Regions from separate parts of the Janthinobacterium kumbetense genome, predicted to be linked through region 1. Evidence: riboswitches for the same ligand, from Rfam matches in the RefSeq annotation. Region 1 holds a riboswitch; the other holds the start of a gene.
What was found. Region 1 has a riboswitch for thiamine pyrophosphate ahead of NCG91_RS24920 (TonB-dependent siderophore receptor). Riboswitches for the same ligand answer to the same signal wherever they lie in the genome.
Positions count from the first base shown of each region.

Region 2: another riboswitch for thiamine pyrophosphate. It lies ahead of thiC (phosphomethylpyrimidine synthase ThiC); the one in region 1 lies ahead of NCG91_RS24920 (TonB-dependent siderophore receptor).

Region 1 covers NZ_JAMQGR010000013.1:103,661-109,024, forward strand. Annotated here, with positions in the region: gene NCG91_RS24900 (sensor histidine kinase) at 1-969, shown strand, start outside; gene NCG91_RS24905 (Imm26 family immunity protein) at 1,008-1,487, opposite strand; gene NCG91_RS24910 (ferritin family protein) at 1,613-1,918, opposite strand; gene NCG91_RS24915 (iron-containing alcohol dehydrogenase) at 2,061-3,218, shown strand; TPP riboswitch at 3,286-3,383, shown strand; gene NCG91_RS24920 (TonB-dependent siderophore receptor) at 3,471-5,364, shown strand, end outside.
Region 2 covers NZ_JAMQGR010000008.1:110,673-116,036, forward strand. Annotated here, with positions in the region: gene NCG91_RS20665 (hybrid sensor histidine kinase/response regulator) at 1-584, shown strand, start outside; gene NCG91_RS20670 (response regulator) at 613-1,461, shown strand; gene NCG91_RS20675 (hypothetical protein) at 1,458-1,712, shown strand; TPP riboswitch at 1,821-1,936, shown strand; gene thiC (phosphomethylpyrimidine synthase ThiC) at 2,016-3,929, shown strand; gene thiS (sulfur carrier protein ThiS) at 3,950-4,153, shown strand; gene NCG91_RS20690 (thiazole synthase) at 4,179-4,973, shown strand; gene thiD (bifunctional hydroxymethylpyrimidine kinase/phosphomethylpyrimidine kinase) at 4,973-5,364, shown strand, end outside.

The sequences.
Region 1 (5,364 bases):
GGCGTGGCCGGCTTCTGGGTCAGCTTCAAGATCGACGACGACGAGTACTGGCTGATGCTGGACCGCGAGCGCCTGCGCGGCCTGACGGGCTTCCAGTGGCTGGGCTGGGCCAGCCTCGTGTCCCTGCTGTCCCTGCTGGGCGCGGCCATCATTTCCAGCCTGATCAATCTGCCGCTGTCGCGCTTGACGGCGGCCGCGCGCGACATCGCCAAGGGCAAGCAGCCGGCGCCGCTGCCGGAAAAGGGCCCGATCGAAATCATCGAGGCGAACCGCAGCTTCAATCAGATGGTCGACGACCTGAAACAGGTGGAATCGGACCGCGCCGTGATCCTGGCCGGCATTTCGCACGACTTGCGCACGCCGCTGGCGCGCATGCAGCTGGAAGTGGAAATGGCGAACCTGTCGGACGAGGCGCGCGAAGGCATCCAGTCCGATATCGGGCAAATGGACGCCATCATCGGCCAGTTCCTAGACTATGCCAGGCCGACGGAGGCGTCGAGCTTTACCGACGTCGACCTCAGCGGTTTGCTCAACGACATGACGCGCGAAGCGATGCGCCTGCCGGACGTGAAGATCAACGCCAGCATCGCCGACGGCGCGCATGCGATGGGCAACCCCACCGACCTGCGCCGCGTGCTGAACAACCTGATCGAGAATGCGCGCCGCTATGGCAAGACGCCGGGCAGCGACGTGACGGAAATCGACATCGCCTGCCAGGTGCGCACCAGCCATGGCGCGAAAAAGGTGATCATCGAGGTGCAGGACCACGGCACGGGCGTGCCGGCGGAAAAGATCGAACAGCTGATGAAGCCATTCACCCGCCTCGACACGGCGCGCGGGCAGGCAAATGGCGCCGGACTGGGCCTGGCCATCGTCGACCGCGTGCTGCTGCGCCATGGCGCTGAATTGCAAGTGCGCAACCGCGAAGGCGGCGGCCTCGCGTTTCAGATCAGCTTGCCAGCGGCATAAACGGACGGGAACGGTACAGTTGTGCCGTTCCCTGCCGCTCAGGCGGACGCCTGTTCCTGCGCCAGCAATTTATTCATCAACAATTCCGTCGCCCCATAACCGTACAGGGAATCGCTTTCCATGCCCGGCGTATCGAAGGGAATCGATTCCTCGCGGTTCAGCTTGGCAGGGTCGGCATCCGCATAGCTGGCGCGCCAGGCGCGCTGCAAGGATTCATTGCGGCGGATAAAGGCCGGCATGGGCCAGGCATCGCGCTCCCAGTGGCGGCTGTCGCCCAGCAGGGGCCAGCGCTCGTTGAGCAGGGCCATGTCGCCCGTGCGCAGGCGGCGCACGGCCTGTTCCGGGCGCAAGCCTTCCAGCTCCTCCAGCGTGGGCAAGCTGTCGCGCTTCGGCCCGAACATATACGCCAGCATGATGCGCCCGGCAGGCGCCCTGCGCGCCACCACGCCGACGGCATAGCCGCCGCCCGGCAAGGGCACGGCAAACCAGCTGCCTTCTCGGTATGGTAATGATCTCATTTCTTGAAGCCCCCTGAAATACACCGGACAGCCGCTGCTATCCGACGTTAAATTTAATTAGGGGCACAGTCTACGCGAAGCGATGCGAAAGTGGCGCATGGTACGCCACAGCAACAAACCAATAGTTACAATATTTTCTCGTCATAGTGATATTGGGCAACAATCGGCCCCGCCTTGAACAGCGCTTCCTTCATGGCCGTGTCCAGGCGCGCGTCGCGGCGGCGCATCCATTCGAGCAGCATGGCCGCTTCCTTGCGGCTGGTGTCGCCCGCGTGCGCGAGCACGCGGCGCAGTTCCGGGTCCGTGCACGCCTCGAAACGCTGACTGTTCAAGTCCAGCGCCTGCAGTGCGGCGATGGTGGCGCCGATGGCGCGGTGCATGTCGAGCGCGGTGGCCGGCAAGCCGGATTCTTCCAGTGGGACGGTGGTCATGCGCATTCCTTTTCGCGTGGTGGTGACATCGGCTGCATTCTCCACCGCGCGGACGAAAAGCTCAAGCGTCCACGGCACGTTTCCACCCATTCGGCCATAATCATGGCTCAGCAACAGCCTAAACCTCAGCGGCAGGAGCCCCATGTTCAATTTCGACTTTTACAATCCGACGCAAATCCTTTTCGGCCAGGGCCAGATCGCCGCCATCACGGCGCTGATCCCGCCCCAGGCCAGAGTGCTCATGACGTATGGCGGCGGCAGCATCAAGCAGAACGGCGTCTACGATGAAGTCAAGGCGGCGCTGGCCGGCCATACGGTGCTGGAATTTGCCGGCATCGAACCCAATCCCAGCTATGAAACCCTGATGCAGGCCGTGGCCATGGTGAAAAGCGAGCGCATCGATTTCCTGCTGGCCGTCGGCGGCGGTTCCGTGGTCGATGGCACCAAGTTCATCGCCGCGGCCGCCCTGCACGAAGGCGTGGCCTGGGACATCCTGGCCAAAGGCGGCAAGATCGTCGAAGCCGCCCTGCCCTTCGGCACCGTGTTGACCTTGCCGGCCACGGGTTCCGAAATGAATGGCTCGGCCGTGATCACGCGCAAGGCCACGCAAGAAAAGCGCTCGTTCATGAGCCGCAAGGTCTATCCTAAATTCTCCGTGCTGGACCCGTCGAAGACGTTCACCTTGCCGCTGCGCCAGGTGGGCAATGGCGTCGTCGATGCGTTCGCGCATGTGATGGAACAGTATTTGACCTACCCTGTGAACGCGTCCGTGCAAGACCGCTTCGCCGAAGGCATTTTATTGACGCTGATCGAGGAAGGCCCGAAAGCCCTGTCGCACCCGGACGACTACGACGTGCGCGCCAACGTGATGTGGAGCGCCACCCTGGCCTTGAACGGCCTGATCGGCGTGGGCGTGCCGCAGGACTGGTCCACGCACGCCATCGGCCACGAATTGACGGCCTTGTACGAGCTCGACCATGCGCAAACCCTGGCCATCATCCTGCCCAGCATGTTGCGCGTGCGCAAACAAGCCAAGCGCGCCAAGCTGCTGCAATACGCGGCCCGCGTGTGGGGCCTGGACGGCGGCGACGAGGATGGCCGCATCGAGGCCGCCATCGCGCGCACGGAATTCTTCTTCCGCCACATGGGCGTCAAGACGCGCCTGGCCGACTATGGCCTCAACCACGCCAGCGTGGACGCCGTCGTGTCCGCCCTGGAAGCGCACGGCATGACGGCCCTGGGCGAACAGCGCGAAGTGACGCCAGCCGTCAGCCGCAAGGTGCTGGAACTCAGTCTGTAGATTCGCACCACACTGTTGTAAAACGGTCAGCCGGGTGGGACAGCTGGCCGTGGTTCATGCTAAGCTGTCATTTCGCTAGGGGTCCTGGAGCAGTCATCCGGGTGAGAGATACCCTTCGTACCTGATCTGGATAATGCCAGCGAAGGAAAGCGCAAAGTACCTCCCTCCTTTGATAGCTCCTGCGTTGGCGCCAGCCGAACAAGCAGCCTGCCGTGCTCTTTTTACAGAGACGGCTTGAACCACGAGCAATCTATGTCCACACCGAATTTATCCGTTTCTGTATTGACCCTGGCCATCCTGCACGCGTTTGCCGCGCCCGCCCTGGCTTCCGACGCAGCCGACCCGCAGGCGCAAAGCATGGCCGAAGTCGTCGTCACGGCCAGCAAGGCGCCGGCCGCCAAGCGCGCCTCCGTGGGCGGCTTCAGTGACGCGCCGCTGCTGCAGACGCCGGCATCCGTCACCGTCATTTCGCAAAAAGACATGCAGGACTTGCAGATCCGCAATCTCAGCGATGCCGTCAAGCTCGACACCAGCATCAACGACGCCTACAACGCCGTCGGCTATGCGGAACAGTTTTCCATCCGCGGCTTCAAGCTCGATAACAATTCCAGCTACCGCAAGGATGGCGTGGCCATTCCTGGCGACACACAAATCCCGCTGGAAAACAAGGAACGCATCGAAGTGCTGAAGGGCCTGGCCGGCTTGCAGGCAGGCGTGGCCGCGCCAGGCGGCGTGATCGACTTCATCGTCAAGCGCCCCACCGCCGCCCCGCTGCGCACGGTCACCGTGGAAACGCGCGAACGCGGCACCGTGTACGGCGCCATCGACCTGGGCGGCCGCCTGGAAGACACGCGCTTCGGCTACCGCGTCAACGTGGCGGCCGAGCGCCTGCGCTCCTACATCAAGGGCGCGGACGGCAACCGCAAGTTCATTTCCGGCGCCTTCGACTGGCAGATTTCGCCGCAAGCGCTGCTGCAAATCGATGCCGACTACCAGGACAAGGCGCAGGCGACGGCGCCCGGCTTCCAGCTGCTGAACAATAAAACCTTGCCGACCGGCATCAGCGCCGACGCCATGCTCAACCTGCAGCCGTGGACGCGTCCCGTGGAAACCGTCACCAGCAATCTCGGCCTGCGCTTCCAGTACGCGTTCAATGACGACTGGCATGCCACCCTGTCGGCCAACCAGCACTCGTTCAAGCGCGACGACTACACGGCCTTCCCTTACGGCTGCAGCGCGCAAGACCTGTACCCAGGCTTCTGCGGCAATGGCGACTTCGACGTGTATGACTACCGCAGCCTGGGCGAGACGAAAAAACCGCTGAGCGCGCAAGCCATGATCCAGGGCAAGTTCGCCACCGGTTCCCTGCGCCATGAATTCACGGCCGGCGTCTCGACCTTCCGCCGCAAGGACCGCGCCGGCCTGTACGTGTACGACTGGGCTGGCGTGAGCAACATCTACCGCCCGCAGATCGTCGACATGTCGACGGGCGTGCAAGGCCCCGTGCGCCTGGTGCGCAAGGACACGGAAAACTCCGTCTTCGTGCAGGACATCGTCAGCCTGGCGCCGGACTGGAAGCTGCATGGCGGCTTGCGCCATATCAATGTCGACGGCTACCAGTATGTACTCAAGGCCGATACGGAAATCCGCGCCAAGCACGATTTCCTGCTGCCCAACGTCTCGCTCGTCTACACCCCGCTCGACAATCTGTCCGTGTACGCGGCCTATTCGCAAGGCATGGAACATGGCGGCACGGCCGACCGCAAGGCGCTCAATGCCAACGTGGAATTGTCGCCCAGCCGCTCGAAGCAGGTCGAACTGGGTGTGAAGATGGATGTGACGCCGGACTTCATGCTGGCGGCCAGCCTGTTCCAGATCCGCAAGGGCCTGGAATTCAACCAGTACGTCGACAGCAGCAAGAGCGCCTACAACTTCGTGCGCGAAGGCCAGGCCCAGCACCGGGGGCTGGAATTGTCGGCCCAGGGCAAGGCATCGTCCAGCCTGAGCCTGGGCGCGTCCGTGACGGCCCTGAACAGCCAGCAGTCAGGCACGGGCAATGCCGACCTCGACGGCAAGCGCGTACCCAACGTGCCGGCCTTCAAGGCGGCCGTGCATGCGGATTACGCCGTGCAACAGGTGGCGGGCT
Region 2 (5,364 bases), on a different contig from region 1:
TCGGCCTCGTCGTCACCAAGCAGCTGATTGAATTGATGGGCGGCACCATCGGCGTCGACAGCACGGTCGGCGTGGGCACCACCTTCTGGTTCGAGCTGGCCGCCACCAATGCGCCGGCACTGATGCTGGGCGACGGCGATGCGCTGCCGCAGGTGCAGGAAGCGCAGGAAAGCCAGCGCACCTTGCTGTACGTGGAAGACAATCCCGCCAACCTGGCGCTGGTCGAGCAATTGATCGCCCGCCGCAGCGACTTGAAGTTGCTCACGGCCATCGATGCGCACCTGGGCATCGACCTGGCGCGCACGTATCAGCCGGACGTGATCTTGATGGATATCAACCTGCCCGGCATCAGCGGCTATGGTGCCCTGCATATCCTGCACGACGATCCGCTCACGAAACATATTCCCGTGATGGCCCTGTCGGCCAACGCCGTGCCGCGCGACATCGAAAAGGGCCTGGAAGCGGGCTTCTTCCGCTACCTGACCAAGCCGATCAAGGTCGTCGAATTCATGGATGCGCTCGACGTGGCCCTGCACCACGCGGCCGCGCACGGCCTGGCCGACGACACTCATGCAGTACGCTAATTCAGCATTTATTTTTAGGAATACCGCCATGCTTCAAGCCACCGAGATCCTGAACGCCAGCATCCTCATCGTCGATGACCAGGAGGCCAACGTCATGCTGCTGGAACAGGTGCTGCGCAATGCCGGCTATACGCGCATCACCTCCACCATGGACCCGCAAGCCGTGCGCGCGCTGCACCAGCAGCACCGCTACGACCTGATCCTGCTCGACTTGCAGATGCCGGAAATGGATGGTTTTGAAGTCATGGAAGGCTTGCGCGACCTCGAGGCGGGCAGCTATCTGCCCGTGCTGGTGATCACGGCCCAGCCCGGCCACAAGCTGCGCGCGCTACAGGCGGGCGCCAAGGATTTCGTCAGCAAGCCCTTCGACCTGGTGGAAGTCAAGACGCGCATCCACAACATGCTGGAAGTGCGATTGCTGTACCAAAAGCTGGCCGAATACAACAAGTCGCTGGAACAGATGGTGGAAGTGCGCACGGCGGAGTTGCGCGAAAGCGAAGCGCGCTTCCAGCGCTTCACGGAACTGTCGTCCGACTGGTACTGGGAACAGGATGCGCAGGGCAACTTGACGCGCTTTTCCGGCCCCGTGGCTGAAATGCTGGGCATCGGCAGCGAGGAAGAGCCGCAACGCTGGAACGCGGCCGAACGCGCCTTGCTCGACGCCAAGATTGCCGCAAGGGAACCGTTTCTCGACTTTATCTACAGCCGCGCCAACCTCGACGGCAGCACGCAATACCTGCAGGTGAGCGGCGAACCGATGTTCGACACGGGCAGCCGCTTCATCGGCTACCGCGGCATCGGCCTCGATGTCACGGAGCGCCATCGCAGTGCCCGATTTATACTGGGCGCCATCGATACAGACCAGGAAAAATCATGACCGACAAATCTCCCTCCTACTGGTTCCCCGCCAAGACCTATGGCTGGGGCTGGGGCTTGCCCATCACCTGGCAAGGCTGGCTGGTGTTCCTGGCCGCGCTGGCGCTGTTCGCCTGCGGCGCCTTCCTGTTTCCCCCGCAAACCATGCTGGTCGGCTACATCGTCTATGAAGTGGCCATCGTTGCCGTGCTCATTTTCATCTGCCAGCTGAAGGGCGAACCGACCAGCTGGCGCTGGGGCAAGAAGAAATAAGCGCGCTGCCGTCTGTTGCAATGCAGCAGATGCGCAAAGACGACACCTGCAAGAAATCATCTGGCCACGCGGCGTGAACCGCGTATAATTGGCTCGCTGCCGCAAGGCGGCAAACGCTAGGGGTCCTGCCTTTCGCTGTGGAAACACGGTGCAAGCGCGGGTGAGAAATACCCTCCGAACCTGATCTGGATAATGCCAGCGAAGGGAAGCTTTAGGATGACTGCACCCCGCTTTTCCGCGTGCGCAATTCCGAACCTCCTTAGCTGGCTCCAGGCTTAAAAATAGTCTAGCCAAGGAGCCAAAATGAACGCCAACCCGAAATTCCTCTCCGCCACCGCCACGGTCGACGAAGCCGCCATCGCGCCGCTGCCCAATTCGCGCAAGATCTACGTGCAGGGCAGCCGCCCCGACATCCGCGTGCCCATGCGCGAAATCAGCCAGTCCGACACGGAAGCGTCGTTCGGCGGCGAAAAGAATCCGCCGATCTACGTCTATGACACATCCGGCCCGTACACGGACCCGGACGTGAATATCGACATCCGCTCCGGCCTCGATACGCCGCGCCTGCCATGGATCATGGAGCGTGCCGACACGGAAGAATTGCCCGGCCCCACCTCCGACTACGGCATCGCCCGCCTGGCGGACCCGAAACTGGCCGAGCTGCGTTTCAATTTGCACCGCAAGCCGCGCCGCGCCATTGCCGGCAAGAACGTGACGCAGATGCATTACGCGCGCCAAGGCATCATCACGCCGGAAATGGAATTCGTCGCCATCCGCGAAAACATGCGCCGCCAGGAGTATTTGCGCGAGCTCAAGGCTTCCGGCCCCATGGGCGAGCGCCTGGCCGACCTGATGGGCCGCCAGCACCCGGGCCAGTCCTTCGGCGCCAGCATCCCGGTCGAAATCACGCCGGAATTCGTGCGCGAGGAAATCGCCCGCGGCCGCGCCATCATCCCCGCCAATATCAATCACCCGGAAGTGGAGCCGATGATTATCGGCCGCAATTTCCTGGTGAAAATCAATGCGAATATCGGCAATTCCGCCGTAACCTCTTCCATCGGCGAGGAAGTGGAAAAGATGACCTGGGCCATCCGCTGGGGCGGCGATAACGTGATGGACTTGTCGACCGGCAAGCACATCCACGAGACGCGCGAATGGATCGTGCGCAACAGCCCCGTGCCCATCGGCACCGTGCCCATCTACCAGGCGCTGGAAAAGGTCAATGGCAAGGCGGAAGATCTGACGTGGGAAATCTTCCGCGACACCCTGATCGAGCAGGCCGAGCAGGGCGTCGATTACTTCACCATCCACGCGGGCGTGCTGCTGCGCTATGTGCCGATGACAGCCAAGCGCCTGACGGGCATCGTTTCGCGCGGCGGCTCCATCATGGCGAAATGGTGTCTGGCGCACCACCAGGAATCGTTCCTCTACACGCATTTCGAAGAAATTTGCGAAATCATGAAGGCGTATGACGTGTCGTTCTCGCTGGGCGACGGCTTGCGCCCCGGCTCCATCTACGACGCCAATGACGAGGCGCAGCTGGGCGAATTGAAAACCCTGGGCGAGCTGACGCAAGTTGCCTGGAAGCACGACGTGCAAGTGATGATCGAAGGTCCGGGCCACGTGCCCATGCAATTGATCAAGGAAAACATGGACTTGCAGCTGGAACAGTGCGGCGAGGCGCCGTTCTACACCTTGGGGCCGCTGACAACGGATATCGCGCCCGGCTACGACCACATCACCTCGGGCATCGGCGCAGCCATGATCGGCTGGTATGGCACGGCCATGCTGTGCTACGTGACGCCGAAGGAACACCTGGGCTTGCCGAACAAGGCGGACGTCAAGGACGGCATCATCACGTACAAGATCGCGGCGCACGCGGCCGACCTGGCGAAAGGCCATCCGGGCGCGCAAATCCGCGACAACGCGCTGTCGAAAGCCCGCTTCGAATTCCGCTGGGACGACCAGTTCAACATCGGCCTGGACCCGGACAAGGCGCGTGAATTCCACGATGAAACCTTGCCCAAGGATTCGGCCAAGGTGGCGCATTTCTGCTCCATGTGCGGCCCCCATTTCTGCTCGATGAAGATCACGCAGGAAGTGCGCGAATACGCGGCCGGCATGGGCATCGCGGAAGACAAGGCGCTGCAGCAGGGGATGGAGGTGAAAGCCATCGAATTCATCAAGAACGGCGCCGAGCTGTACCGCAAGGTCTGAAGGAGGGCGTGATGACTGCATTGATCGACATCACGCTCAACGGCGCGCCGCACCAGGTGCCGCCGGGGCAAACCCTGGACCAATTGATCGCCGCGCTGTCGCTGGAAAACCAGGCGCTGGCGCTGGCCGTCAACCGCAACGTCGTGCCGCGCAAGGCGTGGCACGACCGGGTCCTGGAAATTCAAGACCAGGTGGAAATCGTACGCGCGATTGGCGGCGGTTAAGTTGAGAATAGACAAGGAAACGCACATGCATACCGCAACAAACAACGACCTGCTGACCATCGCAGGCAAACAGTATCGATCGCGCCTGCTGGTGGGCAGCGGCAAGTACAAGGATTTGCCGCAGACGCGCGAAGCGACGGACGCGGCCGAGGCGCAGATCATCACGGTGGCGATCCGCAGGGTGAATATCGGGCAAGATCCGAACGCGCCCAGCCTGCTGGACTTCGTGCCGCCCGACCAGTACACGATTTTGCCGAACACGGCCGGCTGCTACAACGCGAAAGACGCCGTGTACACCCTGCAACTGGCGCGGGAGCTCCTGGGCGGGCGCAATCTGGTGAAACTGGAAGTGCTGGGCGATGAAAAGACGCTGTTTCCGCACATGCCGGAAACCCTGGTCGCGGCCGAAGCGCTGGTCAAGGATGGCTTCGACGTGATGGTCTACTGCAGCGACGATCCGATCCAGGCGAAGATTCTGGAAGACATCGGCTGTGTGGCCGTCATGCCGCTCGCGTCCCTGATCGGCTCGGGCATGGGCATCTTGAATCCGTGGAACTTGTCCTTGATCATAGACCAGGCGAAAGTGCCCGTACTCGTCGATGCGGGCGTGGGCACGGCGTCGGATGCGGCCATCGCCATGGAACTCGGTTGCGATGGCGTGCTGATGAATACGGCGATTGCCGGCGCGCGCGACCCCGTGCGCATGGCGCATGCGATGAAGCTGGCTGTGCGGGCCGGGCGCGAAGCGTTTTTGGCGGGGCGCATGCCGCGCAAGTTCGCCGCCTCGCCTTCGTCGCCGATGGCGGGCCGGCTGGTGTGATGGCGCGACGGCGTCCCACCGTGCTGGTGTTTGCCGGCGCCGACCCGTCGGGCGGCGCCGGCATCGCCGCCGATATTCTAGCGATTGCGGCGCAGGGCGCGCATGCCTTGCCCGTGATCACGGCGCTGACGGTGCAGGACAACGACCGCGTGTTTGCTGTCGAGCCTGTGGCCCCGGAATTGCTGCGCCGCCAGGCGCAGGCGTTGATCGCCAAGGTCGCCATCGATGCCGTGAAAATCGGCATTCCCGGCAGCGCGGCGAATGCGGCCGTCATCGCGCAACTGATCGCCCAATTGCGGCTGTCCCGGCCGAACTTGCCCGTCGTGCTCGATCCCGTGCTGGCCAGCGGCCATGGCGACGTGCTCAGCCGGGACGACGCCGTGCTGGCACT